2 regions of the Streptomonospora wellingtoniae genome follow, and region 1 is predicted to be linked to the other one. Evidence: riboswitches for the same ligand, from Rfam matches in the RefSeq annotation. Region 1 holds a riboswitch; the other holds the start of a gene.
What was found. Region 1 has a riboswitch for cobalamin ahead of RM446_RS03975 (putative cobaltochelatase). Riboswitches for the same ligand answer to the same signal wherever they lie in the genome.
Positions count from the first base shown of each region.

Region 2: another riboswitch for cobalamin. It lies ahead of metE (5-methyltetrahydropteroyltriglutamate--homocysteine S-methyltransferase); the one in region 1 lies ahead of RM446_RS03975 (putative cobaltochelatase).

Region 1 covers NZ_JAVREK010000003.1:92,835-100,499, reverse strand. Annotated here, with positions in the region: gene RM446_RS03990 (serine/threonine-protein kinase) at 1-371, opposite strand, end outside; gene RM446_RS03985 (DUF6504 family protein) at 633-902, shown strand; gene RM446_RS03980 (amidase) at 949-2,451, opposite strand; cobalamin riboswitch at 2,651-2,782, shown strand; gene RM446_RS03975 (putative cobaltochelatase) at 2,839-4,968, shown strand; gene cobO (cob(I)yrinic acid a,c-diamide adenosyltransferase) at 5,138-5,740, shown strand; gene RM446_RS03965 (nuclear transport factor 2 family protein) at 5,906-6,328, shown strand; gene RM446_RS03960 (GNAT family N-acetyltransferase) at 6,495-7,088, opposite strand; gene RM446_RS03955 (cobyrinate a,c-diamide synthase) at 7,085-7,665, opposite strand, start outside.
Region 2 covers NZ_JAVREK010000014.1:70,889-78,553, reverse strand. Annotated here, with positions in the region: gene RM446_RS14565 (polysaccharide deacetylase family protein) at 1-1,160, opposite strand, end outside; cobalamin riboswitch at 1,485-1,704, shown strand; gene metE (5-methyltetrahydropteroyltriglutamate--homocysteine S-methyltransferase) at 1,860-4,133, shown strand; gene RM446_RS14555 (DUF3558 domain-containing protein) at 4,335-5,456, opposite strand; gene RM446_RS14550 (hypothetical protein) at 6,012-6,182, shown strand; gene RM446_RS14545 (coiled-coil domain-containing protein) at 6,251-7,267, opposite strand.

The sequences.
Region 1 (7,665 bases):
CTCTCCAGCGTGCCGCCGTTCATGGGGCCGTCGGCGCTGACGGCCTGGGCGAGGTTGGGGCCGGGCACGTACTCGGAGACGATGAACAGGGGGTCGCCGTCCAGGCGGGCGTCGAGCACACCGGCGGTGGAGAACCGCGCAACCTTGCGGGCGGACTCGACCTCGCGCGCGAAGCGGCGGCGGAAGTCCGGGGCGTCGGTGAGGTCGGGGTGGATCAGTTTGACGGCCACCAGCCGTTCGGCGGTGTCGCGGGCGAGGTAGACGGTGCCCATGCCGCCGCGCCCCAGCCTGCCCTCGATCCGGTAGTCGCCGAGCTGGTGGGGGTCGCCGGTGCGGAGGGGTTTGGCGCGCTCGTGCCCGTTGTCCGTCACAGTGCTGCATTCCTTAGGCCGGCAGGCGATTCGGGGGTCTCAGCGTACAGATGCCCCGGACAGGGCGTGTCGGGGCGGAGATCGCGCGACTTCGCCGAGTTGGGGCAAGTGTTCCTGATCTTAGACAGGGCGCGGCGCGTCGTGGTTCCGAGGGCGTGCAGGATCGGCTAGTCTTAGTACATACGTTCGAATTCGCCTGTCCTTCCCCGCAGGCCGAGGCCGCCCGATCGAGGGCGCCGCCGTTAGAGGGGAGTGTCGCCAGTGGGTCACGTCTACGGTGTGCCGGTCGCGGTCACCGAGCACGAGGGGCGGCCGGTGCGCTTCGTATGGGAGCACCGGGTCTACAACGTCCGCCACATCGTCGACCACTGGGTCACCCTGCGCGCCGACTGGTCGCCCGAGGTGCAGGAGCATCTGCCCCAGCGCGTCCACTGGCGGGTCGAAGCCGGCTCCTCCGGCGCCCTGGGCGTCTACGAGCTGCGGCACGACTCCGCCACGGACCGGTGGCTGCTGGCGCGCGTCTGGGACTGAGCCCGCGCCTGGCCGCATCCGGCGGCGGTTGACGCGGCCTCCCGGCCTACAGGTGCGGTCGGCGTCGGCCGTGGCCGGTGGCGCGCTCGAAGGCGCGGCCGATCTCCAGCACGCGCCGGTCGGCCCGGTGAGGCCCGACGATCTGCAGGCCCACCGGCAGCCCGCCCGGCGTGAACCCGCCGGGCACGGCCAGTGCCGGGCATCCGGTGACGGTGATGTGGTAGCAGGAGCGCATCCAGTCGAGGTAGGTCCGCTGCTCGGCGCCGTCGATGTCGGTCGGGTACTCCAGGTCCGCGTCGAAGGGCGTCACCTGGCTCACCGGCAGTAGCAGTGCGTCGTAGCGCTCGAAGAACCCGCGCACCCGGTGGTAGATGCGGGTGCGCTCCAGCTCGGCGCGCGCCACGTCGGCGCCCGAGAGCTTGCGGCCCTCGTCGATGTTCCAGGCCAGGCTGGGCTTGATCCGCGAGCGCTCGCGGTCCAGCAGCGGCCCCAGCGTCGCCTCGAACTGCCAGGCCCGCAGCGTGCGGAAGACGTCGTCGGCGCCGGAGAGGTCGGGGGCGTCCTCGGCGATCTCGCAGCCCAAGCCGGAGAAGGCCTCCAGCGCGGGCGCCAGCGCCTGTGCCACCGCCCGCTCGCAGGGCGCCGATCCGCCGAGGTCCGGCGACCACGCCAGGCGCAGCCCGCGCAAGCCGGCCTCCAGCGGCGGTGCCAGCGCCGATCCCGGTTCGTCGAGGGCGACGGGACTGCGCGGGTCGGGGCCGGCGATCACCGACAGCAGCAGCGCGGCGTCGTCGACCTCCCGGGCCATGGGGCCCTGCACCGACAACTGCGACCAGCCCAGCGGTGCGGGGTGCTGCGGCACCCGACCCGGCGACGGCCGCAGCCCCACCACGTTGTTGAACGAGGCGGGGTTGCGCAGCGACCCGCCCATGTCCGAGCCGTCGGCCAGCACGTGCATGCCCGCCGCGAGCGCCGCGGCCGCGCCGCCGCTGCTGCCGCCCGCCGAACGCGCGGTGTCGTAGGGGTTGCGGGTCAGCCCGAACACGGGGTTGAAGGTGTGCGACCCGGCGGCGAACTCGGGGGCGTTGGTCTTGCCGATGGTGATCGCCCCGGCCGCGCGCATGCGCGCCACCACCAGCTCGTCGCGGTCGGGCACGTGATCGGCGAAAACCGGCGAGCCGAAGGTGGTGCGAACGCCCGCGGCCTCGTGGGTGTCCTTGTGCGCCACCGGCAGGCCGTGCAGCGGCGGGGGTTCGCCGCCCGCGGCCAGCAGTTCGTCGGCGGCGCGCGCCTCGTCCATGGCGCGCTCGCCGCACAGGGTCACCACGGCGTTGACGGCCGGATTCAGCGCCTCGACGCGTTCCAGGTGCGCGGCCACCACCTCCCGGGCGGAGACCTCGCGTGCGCGCAGCATCCGCGCGAGCTCGCGGGCCGGTCGGCTGGTGATGTCGGCGGTCTCGTCGTCGCGCATCGCGGTGGGGCCCTCCGGGTGGTCTGGTGCCGCCCCGCAGGCCGGGCCGGGCGGGCGCTGGTGTCCGGGTGCGACCATCCCATCCCGATCGGGGCGCCGCCGCAAGGGTGATCGTCGCCGGAGCGCCGCCCCTCGGGCGGGCGGATCTCGCCGAGACCCGCTGCGCTGAGCGGCGGCGGAGGCGATGGAGGCCGGACGGGGGCGGTGTGAGACTCTTGTTGGCGGTGCCGACGCCGGGCGTACCCGGCCGGGAGCGTCCCGGCCGCGCCGCGGCGCGCAGGAACCCGGTGTGAATCCGGGACGGTCCCGCCACTGTGACCAGGGAGCGGCCCCGCAACGAGCGCCACTGCCGGAACCCCCTCCGGTGGGAAGGCGGCGGGCGAGCGGTGATCTGGAAGTCAGGAGACTGCGCGGCACCGGGCAAGACCCCTATGGGCGTGGACTCCCGAGGAAGGACTGGCCTGCGTGAGCGCTCCTGCTCGCTACCCCTTCAGCGCGGTCGTCGGCATGGACGACCTGAAGCTCGCGCTGCTGATCAACGCCGTGTCCCCGGACGTGGGCGGCGTCTTGGTCCGCGGTGAGAAAGGCACCGCCAAGTCGACCGTGGTGCGCGCCCTCGCGGCGCTGCTGCCCGACCTCGACGTCGTGCAGGGCTGCCGCTTCGGCTGCGACCCCGCCGCCCCCGACCCCCAGTGCCCCGACGGCCCGCACGCCGACTCCGAGGTGCCCGGTGAGCGTCCCGCCCGCCTCGTCGAACTTCCGGTGGGCGCCAGCGAGGACCGGCTGGTGGGCTCGCTGGACATCGAGCGGGCGCTGACCGAAGGCGTCAAAGCCTTCGAGCCCGGCCTGCTCGCCGAGGCGCACCGCGGCGTCCTCTACGTGGACGAGGTCAACCTGCTGCACGACCACCTCGTCGACCTGCTGCTGGACGCCGCAGCCATGGGCACCTCACACGTCGAGCGCGAAGGCGTCTCGGTGCGCCACGCCGCGCACTTCCTCCTCGTGGGCACGATGAACCCCGAAGAAGGGGAACTGCGGCCGCAGCTGCTCGACCGCTTCGGCCTGACCGTGGAGGTCGCCGCCACCCGCGACCCGCAGCTGCGCGCGGACGTGGTACGCCGCAGGCTCGCGTTCGAGGCCGACCCCGAGGGCTTCGCCGCAGGCTATGCCCGGGACGAGGCCGAGCTCGCGGGCCGTATCCTGGCCGCCCGCAAGCGGCTGCCGGGAGTCGTGCTCACCGACGCCGCGCTGCGGCAGGTGACGGCGGTCTGCGCGGCCTTCGACGTCGACGGCCTGCGCGCCGACATCGTCACCGCGCGTGCCGCCATGGCGCTGGCCGCCTGGCGCGACCACAACGAGGTGACCCCCGAGGACGTGCGCGACGCCGCCCGCCTGGCGCTGCCGCACCGGCGCAGGCGCGACCCCTTCGACGCCCCCGACTTGGACGAGGACCGGCTGCAGGAGGCGCTGGACCAGGCGGGTGATGCGGACCCAAAAGACCCGGGTGAGTCCGGCGGCCCCTCCGACGCGACGGGCGGCGGAGGCGGTGGCACCGAGGCACGGGCCCCGGACTCCGATTCATCGGCGGAGGATTCCTCCGAACCGTCGGGCGAGGACGAGGCCCCGGGCCGGCAGGACTCCGGCCCCGACTCCGGCGAGGCGCCCGGCGGCGAAGCCGGGCCCTCCCCCTCCGCCCCCCGGCCGGCGGGCTCCGGCGGCGCCGAAGACGACCCCGGCGACGAGCAGTCCCCGCCTCGTCCGCAGGACCCGGGCCGGGGACCGCAGGCGGAGGCCGGCGAGACCTACCGGCCGCGCCTGTTCAGCCTCGACGGCGTCGGCGAGGGCGCGCCCGGCCGCCGCTCCCGGGCCGAGACGCCCTTCGGCCGCACGTCGGGGGCGCGCGTGCCCCGCTCGGGGGTGCGCGGCCTGCACCTGACCGCGACCCTGCGCGCGGCGGCTCCTTACCAGCGCGCCCGCGGCCGCACCGGCCCGGGCCTGGTCGTGCGCCCCGGCGACCTGCGCGAGACCGTGCGCGAAGGCCGCGAAGGCAATCTCGTGCTGTTCTGCGTGGACGCCAGCGGTTCCATGGCCGCCCGGCAGCGGATGCGCGCCGTCAAGGGCGCCGTGCTGAGCCTGCTGCTGGACGCCTACCAGCGCCGCGACAAGGTCGGCCTGGTCACCTTCCGCGGCACCGGCGCCCAGGTGGAGCTGCCGCCGACCTCGTCCGTGGAGGCGGGTGCGCGCAGGCTGGGCGAGCTGCGCACCGGTGGCCGCACTCCCCTCGCGGCGGGGCTGGCGCGCTCGGCCGAGGTGCTGCGCGTGGAGCGGCTGCGCGACGCCGGCCGCCGGGCGCTGCTCGTGGTGGTGACCGACGGGCGCGCCACCCGCGGCGGTCTCGACGAGGCGTTGCGCGCCGGCGCGCGGATCGGCGCCCGAGGAGTGCACGGCATCGTCGTCGACTGCGAGTCGGGGCCGGTGCGCCTGGGCCTGGCCGAGCGGCTGGCCGCCGAGATGGGCGGAGAGTCGGTGCGCCTGGAGGAGTTGGGCGCCGACGCGCTGAGCGGCCTGGTGCGGTCCACCCGCCGCGCCGCCTGAGGGCGGCCGGGCGGGCGCGCGGCGCGCGAAGGGCGCCCGAGGCAGTGCACCGGAGGGCGGCCGGCCGTCCGCAGCCGCGTTCCCGCCGACGCCCGGGGCACCCGGCACCAACACCCGGCGCACCGCAGAACGCGAGAAGAAGCCCGAGAACCGAGGAGAAGAGACCGACATGCCGCAGGGCAAACCCGCTTACGTGCCCGAAGACGGACTGACCACGCGCCAGCGCCGCAACCGTCCGCTGCTCATCGTGCACACCGGGCCCGGCAAGGGGAAGTCGACCGCCGCGTTCGGGCTCGCCACCCGCGGCTGGTCGCAGGGCTGGGACATCGGCGTGTTCCAGTTCGTCAAGTCGGCCAAGTGGCGCATCGGCGAGGAGCGCGCGCTGCGTGTCCTCGGTGAGTCGGGCGAAGGCGGCCGGGTCGACTGGAACAAGATGGGCGAGGGCTGGTCGTGGATCCAGCGGCGCGGCACCGAGGAGGACCACGCCGCTGACGCCGCGGAGGGATGGGCCCAGATCAAGCGCGACCTGGCCGCCGAGACCTACGGGCTCTACGTGCTCGACGAGTTCACCTACCCGATGAAGTGGGGATGGGTCGACGTGGACGACGTGGTCGAGACCCTGGCGCAGCGCGGCGGCCACCAGCACGTGGTCGTCACCGGCCGCGACGCCGACCCCCGGCTGCGGGAGGCGGCCGACCTCGTCACCGAGATGACCAAGGTCAAGCACCCCATGGACGCCGGTCAGAAGGGGCAGCGCGGCATCGAGTGGTGAGACCCGCCGCCCCGCGGTGAGCCGCGCCGCCCTGCCGCGCGCCGTCCCGGAGGCGGCCGCAAGGTGCCGGGAACCCGGTGGTGGCCCACGCCTGCTCGCGGGCTATTCTCGGCCGGACCGGGGCGGGACACCGGTCCCACCCGCCGGCAACGCAGAGGAGGCGCCGTGGACGCGGCCGCAAACAGGGAACTGCTGGAGAAGGCCTATGCGGCCCTGGCCGAGGGGGACACCGGGCCGTGGGCGGCCTGTCTGCACGAGGACGTGGTCTGGACGGTCATCGGCACCTCACCGTGGTCGGGTACCTACAACGGCAGGCAGGCCGTGCTGACCGAGCTTCTCGGCCCCCTGCAGGCGCAACTCGCGCCCGACGCCAAGGTCACGCCGCGCGCCTTCACCGCCGAGGGCGACCGTGTCGTCGTCGAGGCCGCCGGCCCGGGCAACAGGACCGCGACCGGCCGCGCCTACGAGAACGAGTACTGCTGGGTCTTCCGGATGGAGAAGGGCCGGGCGGTGCAGGTCAAGGAGTACTCCGACACCGAGCTGATGGCTGCGGTCCTGGGCGCCCCCGGCGAACCGCCGCCCGCTTGACAGACTGCCGACTAACCGTCCGAACCCCGTCGATCTTGTAGCTATCGTGAAGGAAAGCGATTGCCATTTGCGATGGCTACAAGATCGACGATGATGCGGCGCGTGCAGACGTGTGGCTGCCCGGTCGCCGATGGTCTGAGCGGCCGTCGCCCGGGGCGCCGCTGGGCTAGGCGGTGCCCCCCGGGCCGAGATCGGCCGGGATGAGGCTGTAGACCGCCAGGTCGGCACGGCCCTCGTGCAGCGGCATCGCGTTGCGTTCGGTCCCCTCGTAGGTGAACCCCGCCTTCTCGGCCACCCGCCGCGACGCGGTGTTGCCTGCGGCGGCCTTCAGCTCCACCCGCTCGAACCGCTGGTCGGCCAGAGCCCACCGCGACACGGCCACCACCGCCTCGGTCGCCAGCCCGCGTCCCCGCGCCCCCGGGCCCAGCCAGTAACCGACCTCGGTGGAGCCGGCGCGCCACATGGTGCGGTTCAGACCCACCGCGCCGGCGAAGGCGCCGGTCTCGGCATCGACGACCGCCCACTGCTGGCCGTCGCCGCTCACGCGGGCATGCGGCGCGGCCACCAGGCACCAGTGCTCCGCGTCGGCGCGGGTGTAGGCCTTTCCGGGGCGCGGCATGGGCAGCCAGCGCTGCACCCCGGGGTCGGCCGCGCCGTGGAAGACGGCGTCGACGTCGTCGCCGGTGTGCGCCCGCAGCACGAGCCTTTCGGTGCACAGCACCACCGACGGCATGAGCGGCGTCTCTTCGGCGCCGGTCACTCGGCCACCCCCTCGCTGTAGGCACGCGCGGCCGCCAGGAACCGCTCGGCGATCGCGGGTCGGCCGGCCCAATGCACGTGCAGGTAGGAAGCGCTGATGCTGCCAGAGCCGTAGCCCTCGCCGCCACCGGATTCCCACTGCCAGGCCGGCCGCGGTCCGGACCGCGGTTCGACCATCGTGCGGTGGAACTCGTGGCCGCGCACGCGGGCGCCCCGGTGCGCGAGCACCGTATCGGCCACGGCCACGGCCGAGCGGTAGCCCAGGGTGAGGGAGCCCGTCATCGCGGCGTCGGCGGGCAGCACGCCGCACATCGGCGCGCCGTCGAGGCTGCGGGAGAGGTAGAGCAGTCCGGCGCACTCGGCGGCCACGGGCGCGCCGCGCGCGGCGAGGCCGGCCACGGCGCCGCGCAGCGCGGCGTTGGCCGACAATTCGGCGGCGTGCACCTCCGGGAACCCGCCGCCGACGATGAGCGCATCGGCCCCCTCGGGCAGCGCCTCCTCACGCAGCGGGTCCACGGTGTGCACCTCGGCGCCCCCGGCGCGCAGCAGTTCCGCCTGCTCGCTGTAGCCGAAGGTGA
Region 2 (7,665 bases), on a different contig from region 1:
AGCGAGGTGAGGTCGGGGTGGTGGACCGTGTGGTTGGCCAGCTCGTGCCCCTCGGCGTACTCGCGGCGGACCGTGTCGGGGAACTCGCGCACCGGCTCGCCCGTGACGAAGAACGTCGCCTTTGCGTCGTACTTCGCCAGCGTGTCGAGCAACTCCGGCGTGCGCCCTCCCGGGCCGTCGTCGAAGGTCAGCGCGATGCACTTGGAGTCGGGAGAGTCGCAGTCGACCTCGTCGGGATCCGTGGCGAAGGTCCCCGGGACGCTGCCCTCAGGCGGGCTGTCCTTGGGCGCGCTCGCGGCGTTGGTGATCTCGAACTCGGGAGTGACCACCACGGCGGCGTCGCGGGCCCGCTCGCCGAACGACGAGAGCAGCGGCGCCGCCGCCTTCCCGGGTACGACGGCGCGGACCCGGCCCTTCTTCGGCGGGGCGACCTGGCCCTCGTCGAACTCCACGACGAGGTCGCCGTCGGGGTTGAAGCCCACGGAGTCGTACATCTCGGCGATGGGGTGCAGCTTCGAGGCGTCGACACCGCCCCGGTCCTTCAACCGCTTCTTGACCAGCCCGTCGAGCTCCTCCAGGCTGCCCTGGCCGTCCAGCAGCTCGGTGGAGTAGGCGGTGCGGCCGGACTCGGTGTTGTACCAGTAAGTGGAGTGGCCGGTCCGCTTGCCGCCGCCGTCCTTCTCGTGCTGGGTGAGGCGTACCGCCAGGACGTTGCCGCCCGCGACGCTCACCTGCCAGTCGACGGTGTAGGACTTCGCTCCCCGTTCGGCGCTCGCGAAGTCCTGCGCGTCCTGCTCGGTGATCTCGCCGAGCCGCTCGGTGAACGGGCCGGCCTTGGGCACGCGCGGGTAGGACACGTGCGTCTCCACACCACCGTCGAGGGTCTCGGTGGAGGTCTGCTCCTCAAGACCGGGGATGTGCTCCGTGTCGACGGCGGTCAGCTCGTCCGCTGCACCCGTGGCCGGCGTGGCACCGGGCGATGCCGACGCCGATGCACCCGACGATGCAGGGTCGGCCCCGCCGCCCGTGCAGGCGGTCAGTGCCAGCAGCAGCGCCAGAGCCGCCGCGGCGGAAACTGTACTCGCGGTTGCTGTTCGAGAGCGGAGTGTGACGGCGCCTGGCCGGAAGCCAGTATGCGAGCCGACTGGCTGGTGCTTCAACTGGTGCGCGTCCTTCACGGTTCTGGAGTCGGGTGCCGGTGAATGTGTCGCTCTGGGAATCCGCGCGGGTTCCGCGAATGACATATCAATTCGGACACGGTCCATCGGTCGAGGGTAATCTCCGCAGAGGTGAATTAGTCGACAGAAGACGTCATGATGCGGCCAACAACTGCACAAGCTTGGCAAAGTCCGCCTGCCCCCGCGCGTCGGCCTCGCGTCCGCCGGAGCGGTTCGGGCGGCCGCCGCCAGGCCTCGTCCGGTCGCTGCGCAGGCCCGGGATCGCTGTGTGGGGAGGCGTCCGCGGGCGGTCGTGACTGCCTGGACTATAGTTGCAGCCGCGGTCGGTACGCGCACGTTGAGCCGTGCGTGTCGCAAGAGGGAACCCGGTGCGAATCCGGGACTGCCCCGCAGCGGTAAGTGGGAACGAAAGCCGCCATCGCACTGGGCGTTTGCGCCTGGGAAGCGGCGGCCGGTAGGAGGAGCGGCCCGATCGGGCCGTGCCGCGCCCGCGAGTCCGAATACCTGCCACCGCCCGCGGGCTGACACGCCCGCGGTGGTCCGTGCGCCCCGAGGGAGGGCCAGGGCGGTGGCGCTCCTGTGCGCTCGCACCCCCTCTCCCGCGGCCGCGGATCGTCCGGCTGATCGACGAGGGAGAGAACAAGCCATGCGAGAAGGCCACACGTCCGCGGGCGGTGCCGCATGATCCCCACGACCGTCCACGGATACCCGCGCATCGGCGGCGACCGGGAGCTGAAGCGCGCCTGCGAGTCCTACTGGGACGGCCGCTCCGGCGCCGCCGATCTGGACGCCGTCGCCGCGCGCCTGCGCCGCGAAGTCTGGGAGTCGCTGCGCGACGCCGGGATCGGCACGATCCCGTCCAACACGTTCTCCTACTACGACCACGTCCTCGACAACGCGGTCCTGTTCGGGCTGGTGCCCGAGCGATTCCGGGCGGCGTTCGAGGCCGCCGATGACCGCGAGTCCGAACTCGCCGCCTATTTCGCCATGGCGCGCGGCACCGGCGACCTCCCGCCCATGGAGATGACCAAGTGGTTCGACACGAACTACCACTACCTGGTCCCCGAACTGTCGCCCGCGACGCGGCCGCGCCTGGCGGGCGGCAAGCCGCTGTCGGAGTACACCCAGGCCAAGGGACTGGGCGTGCCCACCCGGCCGGTGCTCGTAGGCCCGCTGACGTTCCTGATGCTGGCCAAGCCCGCCGCGGACGCCCCCGAGGGCTGGCGGCCCCTGAACCTGCTCGACGACCTGCTGGCGTGCTACTCCGAACTGCTCGATCGGCTGTCGGCCGTGGGCGCCCGGTCGGTGCAGCTCGACGAGCCGATCCTGGCGAGCGACGAGGGCCGCGCCGAGCTGCCGGCCCTGGAGCACGCCTACGGCCGCCTGGGCGCCCAGGCCCGGCGGCCCGAGCTGTTGGTCTCCACCTACTTCGGTGCGATCGGCGCGCAGGCGCTCGAGGTGCTCAAGGGCACCGGCGTCGAGCAGATCGGCCTGGACCTCGCCAGCGGCCCCGAAGGCGTCGCCGAGCTGGCGCGCGTCTCGGGCCTGGGTGACAAGACCCTGGTCGCGGGTGTCGTCGACGGGCGCAACGTCTGGCGCGCCGACATGCCCGGGAAGCTGTCGACGCTGGGGTCCGTCCTGGGCCTGGCCGGCCGGGTCGAGGTGAGCACCTCCTGCTCGCTGCTGCACGTGCCGATCGACCTGGACGCCGAGCCCGGCATGGACCCGGCGGTGCGCGAGCGGCTTGCGTTCGCCAAGCAGAAGGTCGACGAGGTGGTGCTGCTCGGCCGCGCCCTTTCCGAGGGTGACGGGGCCGCCGCGGCTGAGCTGAAGGCCGCCCGCGGATCAGCGCCCGCGTCCTTCACCAACTCCCGGGTGCGCGCCCGGCTGGAGGCGCTGGGCGGTGCGACCACCCGCGTGGGCGACGGGCGGCGAACGGTCGCCGGCAAGGAGCCCGTGCTGGCGACGACCACCATCGGCTCCTTCCCGCAGACGCCCGAGGTCCGCAGGGCCCGCGCCGACCACCGGGCCGGACGCATCGGCGACGGGGAGTACGAGCGCCTGATGCGCGCGGAGATCGACCGCGTCATCAAGCTCCAGGAGGACATCGGCCTGGACGTGCTCGTGCACGGCGAGCCCGAGCGCAACGACATGGTGCAGTACTTCGCCGAGCAGCTCGACGGCTACGCCACCACCGCCAACGGCTGGGTCCAGTCCTACGGGTCGCGGTGCGTGCGCCCGCCGATCCTCTACGGAGACGTGTCGCGCCCCGAGCCGATGACGGTCGACTGGATCACCTACGCCCAGTCCCGCACGGACAGGCCGGTCAAGGGCATGCTCACCGGTCCGGTGACCATGCTGGCGTGGTCGTTCGTGCGCGACGACCAGCCGCTGGGAGACACCGCCCGCCAGGTGGCGCTGGCGCTGCGCGACGAGATCGCCGACCTGGAGAAGGGGGGCATCCGCCACATCCAGGTCGACGAGGCCGCGCTGCGCGAGCTGCTGCCCCTGCGGGAGGAGTCGCGCGCGGACTACCTGGCCTGGGCCGTCGAGTCGTTCCGGCTGGCGACCTCGGGCGTGGCGGCGAGCACCCGCATCCACACCCACATGTGCTACTCGGAGTTCGGCAGGATCGTCGGGGCGATCGAGGCGCTCGACGCCGACGTCACCAGCGTGGAGGCCGCCCGCTCGCACATGGAACTCGTCGGCGACCTCTCCGCGAAGGGCTACCGCCGGGCGATCGGCCCGGGAGTCTACGACATCCACTCCCCGCGGGTGCCCTCGGTTGAGGAGATCGAGGCGTCGCTGCGCAGCGCGCTGAGGGCGCTCTCGCCCGAGCAGCTGTGGGTCAACCCCGACTGCGGGCTGAAGACCCGCGGGTACGCGGAGGTCGAGCCCGCGCTGCGCAACCTGGTCGAGGCGGCGCGGCGGGTCCGCGCCGAGCTGGGCCGCTGATGTAGGACGGCGGTAGGCGGCGCGGAGCGCGTCTCCCCCGGCCCGCCTACCGCCCACTCGGCACCGGCTGCGCGGGCGCCGCGGGCGGACTCCGGCCCCGCCGCGCGGTCGGCGCGGGCGCCGAGGATCCGGACACGCGAACACACGAAGGGGGTGCGGCTGCGGGCCGCACCCCCTTCGCCTCGCGCGCAGCGCGTCGCCTCAGCCTCCGATGGGGCTGAGCGACTCCTCGCCGAGGTCGTTCATCAGGCCCTCGACGTCGGAGAACTCCAGCGGCGCCGGGGTGTCCTCGTCCGCGGAGAGGCCGGGGGAGAGGGAGTAGCGCACCTCGACGTTCATGTTGCCCTTGCGGACCAGCATGGTCGCGACCGAGTCCTGGGTGCTCAGCACGACCTCGGTGGAGAACACGAGCACGGCCTCGTCACCGAGGTCCGCCTCCTCCTCGTTGTGGACCTCCAGCTCGCTGTAGCTGTTGCCCTCGTCGGTGGCGTAGTCCAGGTTGGACTGGAACTCCTCCTTGGCGCCCTCGATCGAGTCGGACCCGCCGTAGGGGGTCTGGTAGGTGACCGAGAGCCCGCCGTAGGTCTCGCCCTCGCCCTCGACGTACCAGTTGCACGACGAGGAGGCGTCGGTGAGATTCTTGCTGCCGTCCTGGATCCCGTGCTCGGCGAGCATGTCCTCCGGGATCGCGGCGCAGGGGTCCTCGGGCAGCGCGTAGGGCGGGCCGCCGGCCTGATCGGTGTCCCCGTCCCCGGTGTCGCCGCTCGCGTCGTCGTCCGGGGGCGCCGTGGTTTCGTCGGGCGTGGGGGTGGGGTCGGTGACGGGAGGCTGCTCACCGGGGTTGCGCAGCAGCACGACCAGGACCGCGATCACCAGTACGACGATCACGGCGCCGCCGGCGATGACGATGAACAGGCCGGCGTTGCTCTTCTTGGGCGGCGGGTAGCCGCCGCCGGGGTCCATCGGTCCGCCGGGTCCGCCGGGGCCGTAGGGAGGCTGGCCGCCGGCGAACATCTGCTGCTCGTGCGGCTGCTGGAACTGCGGTCCGCCGGGAGGGCCCTGGGGGGCGTAGCCGCCTGGAGGGCCGTAGCCGGGCTGGCCGCCCGAAGGGTCGTTGTAGGGACCGCCCTGCGGCTGCTGGGGGTACGGCTGCTGCGGCGCCTGGTAAGGCCCGCTCCCGTAGGGCTGGCCGGGAGGGGGAGGAGGCGCACCCTGGTCGGGTCCGGGCTGGCCGTAGCCGCCGTAGGGCGGCTGCTGCCCGCCCGAGCCGCCCTCGCCCTCCGGGTACTGCGGAGGCTGTGTGTAGGGCCCGTTGTCGCTCATGACTCCCCTCGCGCCGCTGAGTTCGAAACGCTGTCTGAGACGCGCGTCGGTGTGCTTCCGGTTCCACCACCTGCGGCCGCCCTCGGTCGCCGTGGGCGGGCCGCGGGGGACGCGCGTGCTCCCGGACCGGTTCCGGGCGCAGGTGTGACCGCGCCGAAGGCACGGGCTCTCCACGGCCCCCGGCCGCGTCGCGGCCGGCCGTGCCCGCTGGTGGAGTCGCGGGCCAGGGCCGGGGTTCGCATCCTAGCGTCCGAGTTTGCACGCGAGAGTGGCGGGGATGGGCCGGGACCGCGGATATCGTCACCGTTTCGTGGCAGGAACGTACTCTTTCGTGTCCTGGGCAGGGGCGATTGCGGTACCCGGCAGGCAGTGCCGGATCCGGGGCCGGAACCGGACGCCTCGGCGGCGCCGGCGCCGCCGAGGCGGATCGTTGCCTGATCGCAACAGCCGGGGGAGTGCGGGGCCGGGTGGCGGACTACGGTGGAACCGTTTCCTCTACGCATCCGTCCGGGACAGCCCCGGCCCGCGCGGCCGCAGGGGGCGGAAAGGTCCTCAATGCCATCGTCGGACTCCGGCGGCTCCACGCCCCCCTCGCAGAAGCGCCGCGCGAGCGGGTACGGGCCATTCGCCTGGACCGTCTTCGTCCTGGCGATCGTCTCGGTCCTGGTCCTGCTCGGCGGCTGCGTGTCGGTCCTCTACGGCCCGCTGGTGACAGGCGACACCTGATTCTCCGGGAACGGTGCCCGGGACCGGTCCGCCGGGCGGGCGGCGGTCCGGGCATCGGAGCATCCCGGCTAGAACATCGAGATGTGCACGTGGTCGTAGTGGTTCTCGGTGATGCTGCCGCGGTCCTCCATGGGGCGCCAGCCCTCGCCGCCCCGGCGGATGTCCCAGATCTCCTGGCGGTAGATGATGTACATGATCCCCAGCCGATCGGCGTTCTCCTGCGCCCAGTCGGCGATCCGCTGGCCGCGCTTCACCTGATCGGACGAGGGCATCTGACCGTTGGCGTCGACCATGAAGTCGCAGGCGCGGCCCTTGGGGTGCTCGCCCACGACCCATCCGCCGTCGGGCCGGTAGCAGCCGACGCCGCCGGTGCCGGGGCTCTCGCCGAACTTCTCGATGACCAGCTTGCGCATCTGCTCGGTGCGCGGCGTGATGTTGTAGGGCCCCTGCATCTCCTGCACGGGGTAGTCGGCGATCATCTTCTGCACGTCGGCGCGCCGGTCCTCCAGCTCGTCGAGGTCCTTCTCGACCTCGTCGACCTTCTCCTCGGCGTTCTGCTGCGCCTTCTCGTCGCGCTCGATGGCCTGTTCGAGCTGGTCCACCTTGTCCTGGTTGGTCGCCGAGAGGTGACCCACGAGCTGGGCCTGGTCGATGATGGCCTGCGGGTCGTCCTCGACGAACATGGCCAGGGCGGGGTCGAGGCCGCCGCCGGTGTAGCTGGCGACCGCCAGCTGGCGCACCTGCTTCTGGGCGTCGCGGACCTCTTCTCGGGTGCTGTCGGCGCGCTCCTCGGCGGCCTCCGCCTCCTCGATGACCGCGTTCATGTCGTTCAGCTCGCCGCGGTACTCGTCACTGAGGCCGTCGGCGCGGCCGCGGAGCTCGGACAGGCTCGGGTCGGCGGGCAGGGGCGCGGCGCTGGACGGCAGGGAGACCAGCGAGCACGCTGCCAGCACAGCGGCGGCCAGAGCAGCCGCCGTGCCGCGGCGGCCGGCTCCGGGCGGGTCGTCGAGGTCGCGCGGGCACGGGGGATCAGGCGCCCAGAAGTCGGCGAAGTCATTCGCGCGGTCGGGTCGTTCGGACTCCACGTGGGTCGCTCTCCTCGGCTGGCGCGCCCGCCGGACGGGGAAGGCGCGCTCTCGATCGGATGCGCGGTAGGACTCGGCGCGGCCGCGTAGGGATCGTAGGCGGTTCAAGGTGCGCACCGAGCGCCTGTGAACAGGGCGGTGTTTAATCTGTCGCAGGTTAGGGCAACAAACTAAGTTTGCCAATCGATGGCCTGCCCAAGGGGCGCCTTTGATTGTACGGAGGCGTCGCCGGCGGGTGGGGCGGGCACGCCGGAACGGATTCGGGCCGGTGGGAGCCCTGGAGCGAGCCCGCGCCGCGGGCCGCGCGCCGCCCCGGCGGGCGCCGGGGACGGGTGCGGCGAAGCTGCGCTTCCTCCGTCGCGCCATCGGCTCCCAGGTCAACCGTGGGTTAATCCTCT